DNA from 2 places in the Streptomyces sp. NPDC002884 genome. Region 2 is predicted to be linked to the other one. Evidence: riboswitches for the same ligand, from Rfam matches in the RefSeq annotation. Region 2 holds a riboswitch; the other holds the start of a gene.
The links. A riboswitch is a leader RNA that binds a small molecule or an ion and turns the genes downstream of it on or off. The one in region 2 is predicted to bind S-adenosylmethionine.

Region 1 (7,515 bases), on a different contig from region 2:
TAGAGGATCGCCCGGACGCCGTCGCTGAGCTGGCGCATGGGCTCGAAGTGGGACAGGAAACGGTAGAAGCCGGGGACCGCTTCGAGGGGGACGGTGGCGCCCGAGGAGGGCAGGCCGAGCACGATGAACACGAACATGGACACCAGCTGGCCGATCCCGCCGAAGGCCGCGTTGATGGCCTGGACGCCGAGGCCGACCGCGAGGGTCGCACAGTAGGAGTAGATCCACAGCAGCGGGATGTGGGTGGCGTCCATGCCGAGGACGCCGACGCAGGCGAGCAGGACGAGGGAGACGCTGAGGACCGAGATGCCTGCCGTCATGGCCATCTTCAGCAGCAGTGTCTGGGTGCGGTCGATCGGCACCGTGGGCAGCCGGGTGTGCCAGGGGCCGATCTCGTTGTCCGCGTAGCCGAGAGCGGTGTCCACGCCGTTGCTGATGACGTTGCCGCCCATGAAGCCGGCCAGCACGAGCAGCAGGGTGTAGTAGAAGGCGCTCAGACCGAGGCCGCTGTGGTTGCCCAGGGGGTGGCCGACCTGGGTGACGACGTTCACCGGGTCGGCGAGCAGCAGCTTGGTCGTGGAGTTCGCTCCCGAGGCGGCGGCCGTCAGCTGTTTGCCGATGGACTGCGAGGACTGCTGGGCCGCCGCCGTGGTGATCTTGCTCGCGAGGGAGGAGCCGAGGCTGCCCTTGGCGGGGTTGGTCAGCACGGTCATGGTGGGGCGCGCGGTCGCGTTCGCGCTGGTGAGTGCGGCGACGGAGTCGGTGAAGTCCGCGGGGACGACCAGTGCGCCGTACACCTTGCCCGAGTCCAGCTCGTCCTGGGCCTGGGCCCGGGTCAGCTGCCTCCAGTCGGCCGTGCCGCTGGAGGTGTCCGAGGTGATGGCCGCGGCCACCTGGGTGCCGAGGTTCTGTTTCTGCCCGGCCGGCGGCTTGCCGGTGTCGCTGTTGACGAGTGCGATCGGCAGGTCGTGCAGGTCGCTCTGCGGGCTGACGATGCCGCCCATGTAGAGCAGCGACAGCAGCAGGGCGAGCAACCCGGTGAGGATCGTGGGCACCAGCCACAGCTTGGGGCGGCGCAGGAGCGTGGCAGCGCGTGCTTGCGGGCGGGTGCCGGGGGTCGAGCCGTCGGCGGTCATGGTTCTCCGTCGTGTGTGGGGCCTGGCGGGTGGGTGCCCGCTGTGGGGCCGGCCGCCATGGGCCGCCGGCCGGGATGAACGGGTACGGCGAGTCGCCCCAAGTCTCCTCGCACCTCGGTCCGGTGGAGCGCAGACAGTCTGTTCACCGGCGCGGCGCCAGCCGGATGGGGTCACCCGGGCCAGCCGTTCGCCAGTTCTCCGAGCAGTTTCCAGGTGCGGCGCCGGTCGTCCTCGCCGCCGAGGTCCGTCGCGGTGAACACCACCTCGGTGGCCCCGGCCTCGCGGTAACGGCGTACCTCGGCCGCGACGGTCTCCTCGTCGCCGATGACGGCGAGGTCGGCGGCGCGCGTGGCGCCGGAGAGACCTATGACCCGCTGGTAGGAGGGGAACTGCTCGTAGAACGCGAGTGCCCCGGTCGCGATTCGGCGTACGGCCTCGACGTCGGCGGTGACCACACCGGGCACGAAGGCCACGATCCGGGGCGCCGGGCGGCCCGCCGCCCGGGCCGCGGCGGTGACGGCCGGGACGATGTGCTCGGCCAGGGCGCGCGGGCCGGCCAGCAACGGCAGGATGCCGTCGGCGAGTTCACCGGAGGCGCGCAGGGCCTGCGGTGCCATGGCCGCGACCAGGAGCGGCACCGGCGGTTCGGCGCCCGGCACCGTCGCCGGCAGCGGGGTGGTCGCGGTGAGCAACTCGCCGTGGAAGTCGGAGGCCCCCGTCTCGACCAACTGACGCAGAGCGGTGAGGAACTCGCGGAGCCGGGCTATCGGGCGCTCGTAGGGGATGCCGAAGCCCGTCTCGGTGAGGTGCTTGGTGCCGAGCGCGAGTCCGAGGTGGTAGCGGCCGCCGGTGGCGGCCTGGGCGGTCCGGGCCTGACTGGCGACGAGCAGCGGATGGCGGCCGAAGACGGGGATCGCGGCGGTGCCGACCTGCAGTCCCGGCACCTCGCGGCCGACGATCGCGGCCAGCGAGGGCGAGTCGTACCCGAAGGTCTGCCCGAACCACGCGGAGCGCAGTCCGGCCGCGTGGGCCTCCCGCGCGAGCCGCACAGTGGGGTCGATCCGGTTCTGGAGCGAAAGCGCTACACCGATGGTCATACACCCGCCAACTGCCCTGCTCGTGAAGGGAATTCCTCACCGCACATGACAAGCTCATGGCGGCCTCGTAACAGCACCCTGTGACCCTTGGACCTGCATGTCCGTGTGTCCCACCCGGCCAGGGAGAACCCTTGACGGCGAGAGAATCGCCGATCTACGGTGAGCGCGAGCTACGAGTTCCGGTGATCAAGCCCTGGCTGGCCGGACGGCAACCCTCGACGCGGCGGGGTGCCCCAGGTGAAGGCTCGGCGGATTTCCCAGTTCTGCAAGTGCGTTTCCCTCGGCCGGTGAGCCGACGACACTCCCAGGAGGACGGCATGGCAAGTGGCCTCGTGCTGTGCTCCCGACGTCATGTGGATCTGCTGCTGGTCTGCAGCTGTCTCTGTAGGAACTGACCGAGCCGTCGGCACGGAACCCGCCGGCGCACCTCCGCGTTCCTTCACCCTTCACTTCCACGCGACCACGCACGCCGTCCGGCAGGTCCTGCCCGGCGCGGCTCCCTCGCGTACCGACCCATGCGGAAGCAGAGACCAGACATGGCACAGCACAGCACGGCCAGACCGCTCCGGTCCGGCCTCGGCGCCCTTTCCCTCGGCACGGCGTTCCTGGTGGCCCTGACCGGCTGCACCAGCACCAAGGACGGCGGTGACACGGCCTCCGCCGAGGCGCTCACGATCGGCACGACGGACCAGGTGACCAGCCTCGACCCGGCGGGCGCCTGGGACGCGGGCTCCGGCACCATCGAGAGCGAGGTCTACTCCACCCTGCTCAGCGTGAAGAACGGCTCGACGGATGCCTCCCCGGACCTGGCCACCGGGATCGAGCTGACGGGACCCAAGGAGTACACGGTCACCCTCAAGAAGGGTCTGAAGTTCGCCAACGGGCACCAACTGACCTCGTCCGACGTCAAGTTCAGCTTCGACCGCACGCTGAAGATCGCCGATCAGAACGGCCCGTCCTCGCTCCTGTACAACCTCGCCTCGGTCGCCGCCCCGACCCCGGCCACCGTCGTCTTCACCCTCAAGTCGGCCGACGACACGCTCTTCCCCCAGGTGTTGTCCACGGCGGCCGGCTACGTCGTCGACGAGCAGCTCTTCCCGGCCGGCAAGATCCTCGACGACAAGGCGATCGTCGAGGGCAAGCCCTGGAGCGGACCGTACGGGGTCACGAGCTACGACAAGAACTCGCTGGTCTCCTTCACCGCCAACAGCGCCTACGAGGGCCAGCAGGGCGCCCCGAAGACGAAGAACGTCCAGCTCAAGTACTACACCGACGCCAGCAATCTGAAGCTCGACGTCCAGCAGGGCGGCATCGACGCCGTCTACCGCACGCTCACCACCGCCGACCTGGACGACCTGGCCAAGAAGAAGGACATCAAGGTCCACACCGGCTCCGGCAACGGCATCCGGTACATCGTCTTCGACTTCCAGACGCAGCCGTACGGCACCAAGACCAAGGACGCCGACCGGGCGAAGGCGCTGGCCGTTCGGCAGGCGGTCGCCGACTCCGTCGACCGGGCCCAACTCGCCCAGCAGGTCTACAAGAACAGCTACCAGCCGCTGTACAGCTCCGTGCCCGACGGCCTCACCGGAGCCACGCCCTCCTTCAAGTCGCTCTACGGGGACAAGAAGGGCGGCCCCGACAAGGCGGCAGCCGCGGCGAAGCTGAAGGCGGCGAAGGTGAGCACCCCGGTCACCCTCAACCTCCAGTACAACAGCGACCACTACGGCTCCTCCTCGGCCGACGAGTACGCGCTGATCAAGACCCAGCTGGAGGCCACCGGCCTGTTCAAGGTGAACCTGCAGTCGACCGAGTGGACCCAGTACGGCAAGGACCGCATCAAGCACCTGTACCCGCTCTACCAGCTCGGCTGGTACGCCGACTACCTCGACGCCGACAACTATCTCTCGCCCTTCTACTCGGCCAACAGCTGGGTCGCCAACGGCTACGACGACCCCGCCGTACGTGAGCTGATCCAGAAGGAGGAGACCGAGACAGACGCGACCGCGCGGGCGGAACTGCTCAAGCAGGCACAGGACAAGGCCGCCGCACAGGTGCCCCTGCTGCCGCTGGTCCAGGGCTCCACGGCGATCGTCACGCGTACCGACGTCAGCGGGGTGCCGGACGAGCTGACCAGCGCGTACACCTTCCGTTGGGCCGGGCTCTCGAAGAAGTGAGCGCCCTGACCCAGGACGCCCCCGGCGCCGTCACCACCCCGGTCGACGGCGCCGGCGGGTACGGACTCGCCCGCTATCTGGTGATCCGTTTCCTCCTCATCATCCCCACCGTGCTGATCCTGGTCAGCCTGGTCTTCTTCCTGACGCGCGCGACCGGCGACCCGATCAGCGCCGCCTTCGGCGACCGGCTCACCCCGGACCAGCTCCAGGCGAAGCTGCACCAGGCGGGCTACGACCGGCCGTTGCTCACCCAGTACCTGGAATACCTGAAGTCCCTCGCGACCGGCGACTTCGGACACACCGTCACCGACAACCAGCCGGTCACCCACGTGCTGGGCACCTATGGCGCAGCCACCCTCGAACTCGCCTCCTACGCCCTGCTCGTGGCCCTGCTCGTGGGCGTCCCGCTGGGCATGGTGGCGGCCTCCTACCGGGACCGCGCCCCCGACGCGGCCCTGCGGCTGTTCGCCGTCCTCACCTACGCCACCCCCGTCTTCTTCGTCGGCCTGCTGCTCAAGCTGGTCTTCGCGATCCAGCTCGGCTGGCTGCCCGCATCGGGCCGGGCGAGCACCGACGTCCAGCTCTTCCTCCAGAACCAGACCAGCACCACGGGGCTCTACCTCGTCGACGCCCTGCGCAGCGGCAACGGGGCGGCGGTCGCCGACGTCCTGCGGCACGCCGTACTGCCGGGCCTGGCCCTGGGGTTGCTCGTCGCGGGCATTCTTCTGCGCCTGGTCCGCACGAACCTGATCGGCACGCTGAACGCCGACTACGTCGAGGCCGCGCGCTCCCGTGGCGTCACGTCCTTCCGCCTGGTCACCCGGCACGCCACCCGACCCGCCCTGATCCCCGTGGTCACCGTCCTCGGCCTCCAGGTCGCCGGCCTCCTCGGCGGAGCGGTGCTGACGGAGACCACCTTCGAGTGGAAGGGCCTCGGCTACGAACTGGCCCACTATCTGGCGGCCCGTGACTTTCCGGCGGTGCAGGGCATCGTGGCCCTGTTCGCCGTCGTCGTGGCGGTGACGAACTTCCTCGTCGACGTCGTCGCGGCCCTGATCGACCCCCGAGTGAGGTACTGAGCCGTGGCGCAGGTTCTTCTACGACGGCTGCCGCTGCCCCTGCGGGCAAGCACGGGAGTGCAGCGGGCCATGCTGGTCACCGGGGTGGTCCTGACCGGGCTGTTCGTGCTGACCGCACTGGTCGGGCCGCTGCTCGCGCCCTACGGGTACGCCCAACTCCGCGACGACGGCGGACTGTTCGGCTCGCAGCAGCATCCGGGCGGCGAGCATCTGCTGGGCACCACCATCGCCGGCTACGACGTGCTGTCCCGCACGGTGTGGGGCGCCCGCACCGCCCTGGAGATCATCCTTGCCGCACTGCTGCTGTCGGTGGTCCCCGGCACGGTCCTCGGTCTGGTCTCCGGCTATCTCGGCGGCCGCCTGGACCGGCTCCTGGTGGGCCTGGCCGACGCGCTCTACGCGTTTCCGTCCCTGCTGCTCGCCATCGTCATGTCGATCGTGATCAGCGGTGGGCAGTCGAGCCTGGCCGGCGGCCTCGGCGCGGCGGCCTGCGCGGTCGCCGTCTCCTTCGTGCCCCAGTACTTCCGCGTCGTACGGGCCGAGGTGATCCGTGTGAAGGCGGAGCCCTTCGTGGACGCGGCCCGGGTGATCGGCACCGGAACCTGGCGGATCATGTTCCGGCACGTGCTGCGCAACTCGGTCCGCACCCTCCCGCTGATCTTCACGATCAACGCGTCGGAATCCATCCTCACCCTCGCCGGCCTCGGCTTCCTCGGCTTCGGGATCGAGCCCAACTCGGCCGCCGAGTGGGGCTACGACCTCAACCGCTCGGTCGCCGACGTCACTTCGGGTCTGTGGTGGACGGCGATCCCGCCCGGCCTCGCCATCGTCCTCACCGTGCTCGGCACCACCCTGCTCGGCGAGAGCCTGACCGACCTGGCCGACCCGAGGCTGCGGCGGCGTGGCGCCCCGGCCGTCGCCGGCCCGGAAGGAGACGCGGACGATGACTGACCTGCTGCGCATCGAGGACCTGCACGTCTCCTTCGCCACGGACGCCGGTACGGCCCCGGCCGTGCGGGGGGTGAGCCTGTCCGTCGCGCCCGGAGAGGTGCTGGCTCTGGTCGGCGAGAGCGGCAGCGGCAAGACCGTGACCGCCAGATCGGTCCTGGGCCTGCTGCCCGCCACCGCGTCCGTCCGGGGCCGCGTACTGCTGGGTGACGGCACCGCCGACCCGGCCGACGACGTCCTCACGGCGTCCCCCGCGAGCCTTCGCGAACTGCGCGGCACACGCGCCGCGATGGTGTTCCAGGAGCCGTCCACCGCGCTGAATCCGGTGTTCACCGTCGGGTGGCAACTCACCGAGGGGCTGCGCGCCCACGGCCATGGCGGCAGCGGGGCCGAACGCCGGGCACTGGCCGTCGAATGGCTCGACAAGGTCGGCATCCCGGACCCGGCCACCCGCGTCGACCACTACCCGCACCAGCTCTCCGGCGGCCAGAAGCAGCGCGCCGTCATCGCCATGGCCCTCGCCCTCGGCACCCGGCTCATCGTGGCCGACGAACCCACCACGGCCCTGGACGTCACCGTCCAGGCGGAGATCCTGGAACTGCTCCACCGCTGCCGCACCGACTTCGGCACCGCCGTCCTCCTCATCACCCACAACATGGGCGTGGTCGCCGACCTCGCGGACCGGGTCGCGGTGATGAGCGAGGGCGAGGTCGTCGAACAGGCCCCGGTCCGCGAGCTGTTCGCGGCGCCGGCCCACCCGTACACGCGAGAACTGCTGGCCGCCGTACCCGTCTTCGGCGGCGGAGGCCGCACGCAGGCTCCCGCACCGGACGACGCACAGCCGGTCGTACGGGCCTCCGGCCTGGTCGTGGACTTTCCCGGCCGGTTGCGTGGGAAGGGCTTTCGGGCGGTGGACGGCGTGAGCTTCGAGATCGGGCCGGGGGAGGTGCTCGGGCTGGTGGGGGAGAGCGGCAGCGGCAAGACCACCATCGGCCGGGCCGTCGCCGGGCTGACGGCCACGACCGCGGGGCGACTGCACGTGTTCGGGGAGCAGTCGACGGCCCGCCGCCGCACCCGC
Region 2 (7,515 bases):
CGGTGAGCCTCGACCGGTCGACTCCCCAGGCCTCGGCGAGCTGCTCGACGAGGAGGAGACCGCGACCGCCCTCGTCGTCCGGTCCGGGCTCGCAGCGGGGCAGCCCCCGTCCCGTACGGTCGTGATCGTGCACCTCCAGGCGCAGGCGCCCGTCCGTGACGAGTCCCGCGCCGCACAGGAACCGGGTGCCGAGCGTGTGCCGTACGGCGTTGGTGGCCAGCTCGGACACGAGCAGGACGGCGTCCGCGCACAGCTCGACCGGCAGCCGCCACGCGGCCAGCCGGGCGCTCATCGAGCGGCGGGCCACCGAGACGCTGGAGCGGTGTGCCGGGAGTTCGATCCAGTGCGCCCGCTCGGGGCTCCAGGTGTCCAGGGACCGGCTGCCCGAAGGCCGGGTGTCCGAAGGCCGGCTGTCCGAGAGCCGGGTGTCCGAGGGCTGGGGTGAGGAGGTCGTGTGGGGGGACACGGTGGTCGCCTTCCGTGGGGGGGCGGCAGCAGCCAGAGGCACAGAACGGTGAACAACGGGCCTACGGAGGAGGGGTGTTCCGCTCGGGCCCGGCACCGCGAACGTCCGAGCGGTCCAACGCCTGTGGGGGTGGCAGGGGTTGGCCGGGGAACCCTCGAGTTCGGCGGCACGCTTCACACAAGTAACTATGCTCGCAACGAAGTTCAAGCTGCAACTGACTGCCCGAGAATGCACAGGATGACCAGCTCGCCCCCTCGGGACATCGACACCGGCAGGCGCGTCGAGCCGTGGCCGCCCCCACCGGCCGGACCCGGCCGGACCGGCTCGTGCCCGGCCCCGGGCCTCAGTGCTCCCGGGCCGGAAGGCGGTCCAGGCCCGTGTCGAGCATGATGCGGTCGACGGTCCGGGAGAGCGCGCTGTCGGCGCCGACGACCGTCTCGACACCGCCCGGCAGCAGATCGAGCTCCCGGTACCAGGCGCGCAGGTCCGCCTCGCCGACCTCGTGGGCGATCGGCTTGGTGGCGTGGCGCACCAGGGTCTCGGCGAACGGCACATGAAGGTAGTAGCCGTGGGTCGGGCCGCGGTGGTCCGCGCGCAGTCGCTCGAGCATGGGACCGTACCGGTCGGCGTACAGGATGCCTTCGAGGACGACGTGGTAGCCCGCGTCCAGGGCATAGCGGGCGACCGCCTCGATCAGCCCGATGTTCGCCCCGCCGGGCCGGTCGTGCTCGCGCAGTACGACCCGGCGGAGGTTGTCCTGTCCGACCAGGGCCAGGCCCCGGCCGAACCTCTCGCGCAGACCGGCCGCGACCGCCGACTTGCCCGAGGCGCTGTTGCCGCGCAGGACGATCAACCGGGTCTCCGGGGTGCCCACCCTCACGGCGGCCACGCTACCGGCACGGCGGACACCGCCGGTTCGTCCACCGGGCGACGGCCGTCCTCCTCGACCCGGCCGGGGTCACCCGGACACATACGCGTTGAGGGGTGACAGCCCGTCCAGGTCCACCTGGAGACCCTTCAGGCCGGAGGTGTGGAGGAAGGTGCGTACCGGGACGTACACCGGGACGGCCGCCGCCTGCTCCATCACCCGGCGGTCGACCGTGGACCACTTCTCGCCCGCCGCCGCCAGGTCGGCCGTCGCGTTGGCCTCGTCGATCGCGGTGTTGACGGCCGCGCTGTCGAGCCGGGAGAAGTTGGACGTGGTCGGGTAGGTGTAGCGGCCGTCGAAGGAGTCCGGAAGATACGCCGACGCCAGCGGGAGGCCGCTGGCGTTCATCGGCAGGCGGACCAGGTCGTACTCGCCCTTTCCCGCGTTCTCGTAGATGTCGGAGACGTCGACGTTCTTCAGCGTCACCCGGAAGCCGGCCTTGTCCAGGGCCTTCTTCACCGCTTTCGCCCGTGCTTCGTCGGCTGCCGTCGCGAAGGCGACGGTGAGCGGGTAGCCCGTCTCGCCGGCCTCGGTCAGGAGCGCGCGGGCGGCGTCGGGGGCGCCGTGCGCGCCGGCCCCGTACAGGTCGAAGTCGCGGGAACCGCGGATGCCCGGCGGCATCAGGTGGTGCGTGGCGACGCCGTCCTCGCCGCTCGCGGCCAGGACGTCCGCCGCCGGATACGCGGTGGCGATGGCCTGGCGGACCTTCAGTTCCGTGACCCGCTCGGTGTCGACGGAGTACGCGTGGACGTAGGGGGCCGGTGAGGTCACCCGGACCGTACCGCTGCCGGTGGCGCCGTCCGCCGCGCCGAGTCCGTCCTTGTCCAGCGAGCCGGAGAACGTCATCACGGCGGATCCGGGACCGGCCGCGCGGATCCGGGACTTGATCTCGTCGAGGGTGAGCGCGCCGGTGATCTCGTAGCGGTCGGGGTACGCGGTGCGCACCGGGTCCGTGTCCGCGCGCCACTTCGGGTTGCGGGTGAGCGTGAGGTTCTTGGCGCCGGTGAAGGAGCCGATCTGGTACGGGCCCGTCGAGGGCAGGAGGGTGGAGGTGCCGGAGATGTCGGAGACCCGCTCCGGCACCGGTGCGCCGTTGGGACCGGCCAGGACGACGTTGAAGTCGGGGTGCGCGCCGTCGAGATGGAAGACGATCGTGCGGTCGTCCGGGGTCTCGATGACGCCCGGCGGCATTTCGTGCTCGGCGCCGATGCCGTCCGCGTCCTCGGGGCCGAGCAGGAAGCTGCGCAGGGTGCGGTCGCCCATCGGGAACTCGTCGGGGTCGAGAGCGCGCTCGACCGCGTACGCGAAGTCCTTGGCGCGTACGGGCGATCCGTCGTTGTAGGTGAGGCCCGCCTTGAGGGTGAACGTCCAGTCGCGGCCGTTCAGCGACGGCCGGCCGGTGTCCTGGGCGAGGTCCCCGACGAGCCGGACGGAGCCGTCGGGCAGGGTTTTGAGGGCGGTCAGGCTGCGGTGGACGAGGCGGGAGATCAACCGGTCGGCGCCGGACCACATGTTGCCCGGGTCGACGGTGGTGATCTCACCGGGTTCGAGGACCGTGACCGTGCCGCCCTCACGGGCGTCCCGCACCGCCGGGGCGGGTCCCTCGGAGTCGGCGGCCGAGCCGAGCGTGAGCGTCTGGGTCTTCGCCACCGGGGCCACGGCGACGGCCTTCGACCCGCCCGAGCCGTTCTTCCCGCCGCCCTCGTCGTCGCCGCCGTCGCCGCCGAAGGTCTGGAGGACGACGAGTGCGGCCACGAGCGCGACGGCGACCGCGGAGGCCCCGATCGCCACGCCGCGCCCACGCCGACGTGCGGCCACGGGAACCGTCGGCGGCTGCCGCGGGCGGGGCGGCGCGAGCAGGTACGAGGTGACGTCGACGCCGGGAGGCGTGACATCCGTGGCGGACGGGCCCGGGGCCGAGGCCGGGGCCGGGGCGGCGGGAGTCGACGCGGCTGGGGTCGGCACGCCTGGGGTCGACGCGGCTGGGGTCGACGCGGCTGGGCTTGAGGCAGGGTCCTGCCGGCTCCGATGCGCCGGCATCCCGGCCGGGCTCTCCGGTGCGGTCGGGGCGGAGCGCTGCCCCGGCGGGGTGGTGTGATCCGCGAGCGGGGACGCGGAGAGCGGGGGCGCGTGCACGGCCAGCCTCTCGAACAGCGCCCGCGCCTCCTCCGCCGTCGGTCGCTCGCCGACCGGCTTCGCCAGCATCCGCCCCAGCAGCTCGTCCCACTCGGGGGCCAGCCCCGGACGCCGTACCGAAGGCTTCTGCGGTGTCTCGTACACATGACAGTGCATCAGCGCGGGCGCCGACGCCGAGTCGAAGGGCGGTGCGCCGGTGAGCATCTCGTACACCGTGCAGCCCAGCGCGTACACATCAGTGCGGCCGTCGTCCGCGCCCCGGGTGAAGCGCTCCGGCGCCATGTAGGCGAGGGTGCCGACGGGCGAGTCGGTGGTCACGGTGAGCCGGCCGCCGGTCGTCGCGTCCAGGAACTTCGCGATACCGAAGTCGAGCACCTTCACCATGCCCTCGTCCGTGAGCATCACGTTCGCCGGCTTGATGTCGCGGTGCACGATGCCGGCCCGGTGCGCGGTCGCCAGGGCCCGGCAGACCTGCGCCGCGAGCACCGCGACCCGCTCCGGCGCCGGCGGCCCCTCGGCCGACAACTCGCGCAGGGTCCGTCCCGAGAGCAACGGCATGACCAGGTAAGGGACTTCGCCTTCCGCGCCGTGATCGAAGACCGGCACGATGTACGAGCTGTCGAGGGCGGCGGCGGCCCGCGCCTCCCGCCCGAACATGGCGAGCAGCCGTTCCCGCTCGGCACCTGCCGTGCCCGGTGGCAGGCTCAGCAGTTTGACGGCCACCGTACGGTCGAGCCGCGCGTCCCTGGCCCGCCACACCACCCCCATACCGCCCGCACCGATCCGCTCCGTGAGCGTGTACCGGCCGTCCAGGACCGTGTCGCGCATCCCCGCCCCCCACTCGCTCACGGATTCGATGCTGTCAATGTACCTACGCGCAAGGCGAGTTGAGGGGTTCCCGGGAGAGGTGCGGCGGCTTGCGCGACGGGGCGGACCCGCTCGCCCGCGAGAGGGTGTGAAACCGGGATTCCTCCGTGAGCGCACTGTTCGAATCCCTCGAAAATGTGAACGGGTGTACGTACCGGGGTCGTTGGGACGTAAGTTGTGGCTCGACTGCCCACGCCTCGCCTGAAAGACGGACGCCCCTCATGACCGACCATGCGACCACCCCCGGATCAGCGGCACATCAGAAGATCGACACCTCGGTGCCGCACTCGGCCCGCATCTGGAACTACTGGCTGGGCGGGAAGGACAACTACCCCGTCGACGAGCAGGCCGGTGACGCCTACACCGCCGTGTTCCCCGGCATCGTCACCATCGCCCGCAGCAGCCGGGCGTTCCTGCGCCGCAACATCACGTATCTGGTCTCCGAGGCGGGCATACGGCAGTTCCTGGACGTAGGCACCGGCCTGCCGACCGCCGAGAACACCCATGAGGTCGCCCAGGGCCTCGCCCCCGAGACCCGGATCGTCTACGTGGACAACGACCCGCTGGTCCTGGCCCACGCCCGCGCCCTGCTCTACTCCACCGCGGAGGGTGCGACCTCCTATGTCGACGCCAATGTGCTGGAGCCGGAGCGCATCCTGGAGAGCGCCGCGCAGACGCTGGACTTCAGCCGTCCCACCGCGCTCATCCTCAGCAACATCCTGGGCCACGTCGCCGACTACGACCGGGCCCGCTCCATCGTCACCAGCCTGATGGCGGCCCTGCCGTCCGGCAGCTACCTCTCCGTCAACGACGGTTCGCGGGGCATCGACCCGGTCTTCGAGGCGGCCCAGGACGCCTACAACGAGAGCGGCGCCGTCCCGTACAACCTGCGCTCCGTCGACGAGATCACGGCCTACTTCGACGGCCTGGAGCTCCTGGAGCCCGGGGTCGTCTCGGTCCCCCTCTGGCGCCCGGAGGCAACCTCCCCCGCTCCGGACGTCATCGCCGAGCACGGCGGCCTCGCCCGCAAGCCGTAGCGACCCGCGCCGGCGCCCCTCGCCCGACGGGCGGCCCGCGCCCATCGCACTCCGCCGCACCCGCCTCACGGCCGGTGCGGCGGAGCCGTTCAACTCTCGGACCGATATTGACGGATAATGTCAGTACTCCGTAAGATCGACCCCGGCATTGAGTGTCAGCATCAAGCCCTGGCTAGCTGACCGGCAACCCTCCTGCGCGGTGGGGTGCTCCAGGTGAAAGCCCGGCAGGGTCACCGACCCCGCAAGCGCGTGGCCCCGGTTCAGGGGCCTGAGAGGTGGAGGATCAGCGTGCGGCACAGCGGCAACCTGAGCGCCTCGATCGCGACCGCGGCGCTGTTCTCCGGCTTCTCCCGCCGACGCCACATCGACCTGCAGCGTTCCGCCAGCTGTCTGTGTCAGGGCTGATCACGCCCCACCTCGCAGGCTGACCCCCGCCCACGGCGCGGTCACGCCGTCATCGACATCGCCGTCGACACAGTCGTCGACATCCCCTCCCCCTGATCAGTTCTGAGCAGTGCCGGTCCGTGCCCCGTGCGTGGCCGGCACCATCCGCGCATCGCCATGGCCGCGTTCCGCTCCGGCATGTGCGCGATGACCTTGGAGTAGGAGAACCATCCCGTGACAGCGCATCCGGATTCCCGTACCCACCGGTGGGCGGCGCTCGCCGCACTCGTGACCGGCAGCCTGCTGCTCAGCGCCTGCTCGTCGGGCGACAGCGGCGGCTCGAGCGACGCGGGCGGCAGCCCGAAGTCGGGTGGCACCCTGACCTTCGCGGTGGGTTCCGACGCCGGCTGCGTGGATCCGCAGCAGGTGGGCAGCAACGACACCATCTACTCCCTGCGTCAGGTCGTGGACTCCCTGACCGACCAGGACCCCAAGACCGGCAAGATCGTGCCGTGGCTCGCGAAGAGCTGGGACGTCAGCTCGGACACCACGACGTTCACGTTCCATCTGAGATCAGGTGTCACCTTCAGCGACGGGACACCGCTGACCGCGCAGGTGGTCAAGGACAACTTCGACGCGGTGCCGAAGCTCGGCGCCCTGGGCACCCTCGCCCAGGGGTACCTGAGCGGCGTGGAGAGCACCACAGCCGTGGACCCGCTCACGGTGCGGGTGAGGTTCAAGCAGCCCAACGCGCAGTTCCTCCAGGCCACGGCCACCCACTCGCTGGGCATCGAGTCTTCGGCGAGCGTGCTCAGGAGCCCGCAGGAGAAGTGCAGCAAGGGAGTGGTCGGTTCCGGGCCGTTCGTACTGAACGGCTATGTGCAGAACCAGTCGATCACCCTGGCCAAGCGTGCCGAGTACGCCTGGGGTTCCTCGCTGTGGACCAAGCAGGGCGAGGCGTACCTGGACAAGCTGGTGTTCAAGGTGGTGCCCGAGGCGGGCGTACGCACCGGCAGCCTCCAGTCCGGCCAGGTCGACGCGATCGGCAGCGTCGGCCGGGCCAACGAGGCGGCCCTCAAGGGCGGTGCGGTGAACCTCCAGGCACGGGCCAACCCGGGCGTGGTGTTCAACCTGAGCCTGAACAACTCCCGGCCGCTGTTCAAGGACGCGAAGGTGCGCCAGGCGATCCTGTTCGCCATCGACCGGCAGCAGATCGTCGACGCCGTCTTCCCGACCGGCACCGAGCCGGCGACCAGCATCCTGGCGCACACCACGCCGGACTACACCGACCTCGGCGCCGACCTGGCCTTCGACGCCGCCAAGGCGAAGTCCCTCCTGGACGCGGCCGGCTGGAAGGCGGGCAGCGACGGCATCCGGGCCAAGGGCGGCAAGAAGCTGAGCCTGACCGTCAAGTGGTTCGCCAACGCGGCCACCAACCAGCCCGCGCTGGAACTGATCCAGCAGCAGCTCAAGGCCGTCGGTGTCGAGGTGGTGCTCAAGCAGCTCCAGATCGCCCAGTTCTCCCCGACCCTCCAGTCCGGCGACTTCGACGCGGTCTGGGGCAACGTGACCCGGGCCGACCCGGACATCCTGCGCAGCTCGTACTCCACCCAGCTGGCCAACTTCTACCACCTGCCGGCCACCGCGCTGGACACCGCGCTGACCCAGCAGGCCGCGACGACCGACGCGGCCAAGCG

Region 1: linked by a shared signal. The riboswitch ahead of ABT070_RS28335 (ABC transporter substrate-binding protein) and the one ahead of ABT070_RS25440 (putative leader peptide) in region 2 are both predicted to bind S-adenosylmethionine.

What each region holds. Positions count from the first base shown of each region.
Region 1 is NZ_JBEOVB010000016.1:109,709-117,223, forward strand. Features, by position in the region: gene ABT070_RS28325 (YhgE/Pip domain-containing protein) at 1-1,136, opposite strand, end outside; gene ABT070_RS28330 (TIGR03564 family F420-dependent LLM class oxidoreductase) at 1,307-2,233, opposite strand; SAM riboswitch class IV at 2,402-2,511, shown strand; gene ABT070_RS28335 (ABC transporter substrate-binding protein) at 2,770-4,410, shown strand; gene ABT070_RS28340 (ABC transporter permease) at 4,407-5,489, shown strand; gene ABT070_RS28345 (ABC transporter permease) at 5,493-6,440, shown strand; gene ABT070_RS28350 (dipeptide ABC transporter ATP-binding protein) at 6,433-7,515, shown strand, end outside.
Region 2 is NZ_JBEOVB010000013.1:148,891-156,405, forward strand. Features, by position in the region: gene ABT070_RS25420 (ATP-binding protein) at 1-466, opposite strand, end outside; gene ABT070_RS25425 (P-loop NTPase family protein) at 810-1,355, opposite strand; gene ABT070_RS25430 (protein kinase domain-containing protein) at 1,425-4,379, opposite strand; gene ABT070_RS25435 (SAM-dependent methyltransferase) at 4,619-5,434, shown strand; SAM riboswitch class IV at 5,579-5,688, shown strand; gene ABT070_RS25440 (putative leader peptide) at 5,723-5,839, shown strand; gene ABT070_RS25445 (ABC transporter substrate-binding protein) at 6,053-7,515, shown strand, end outside.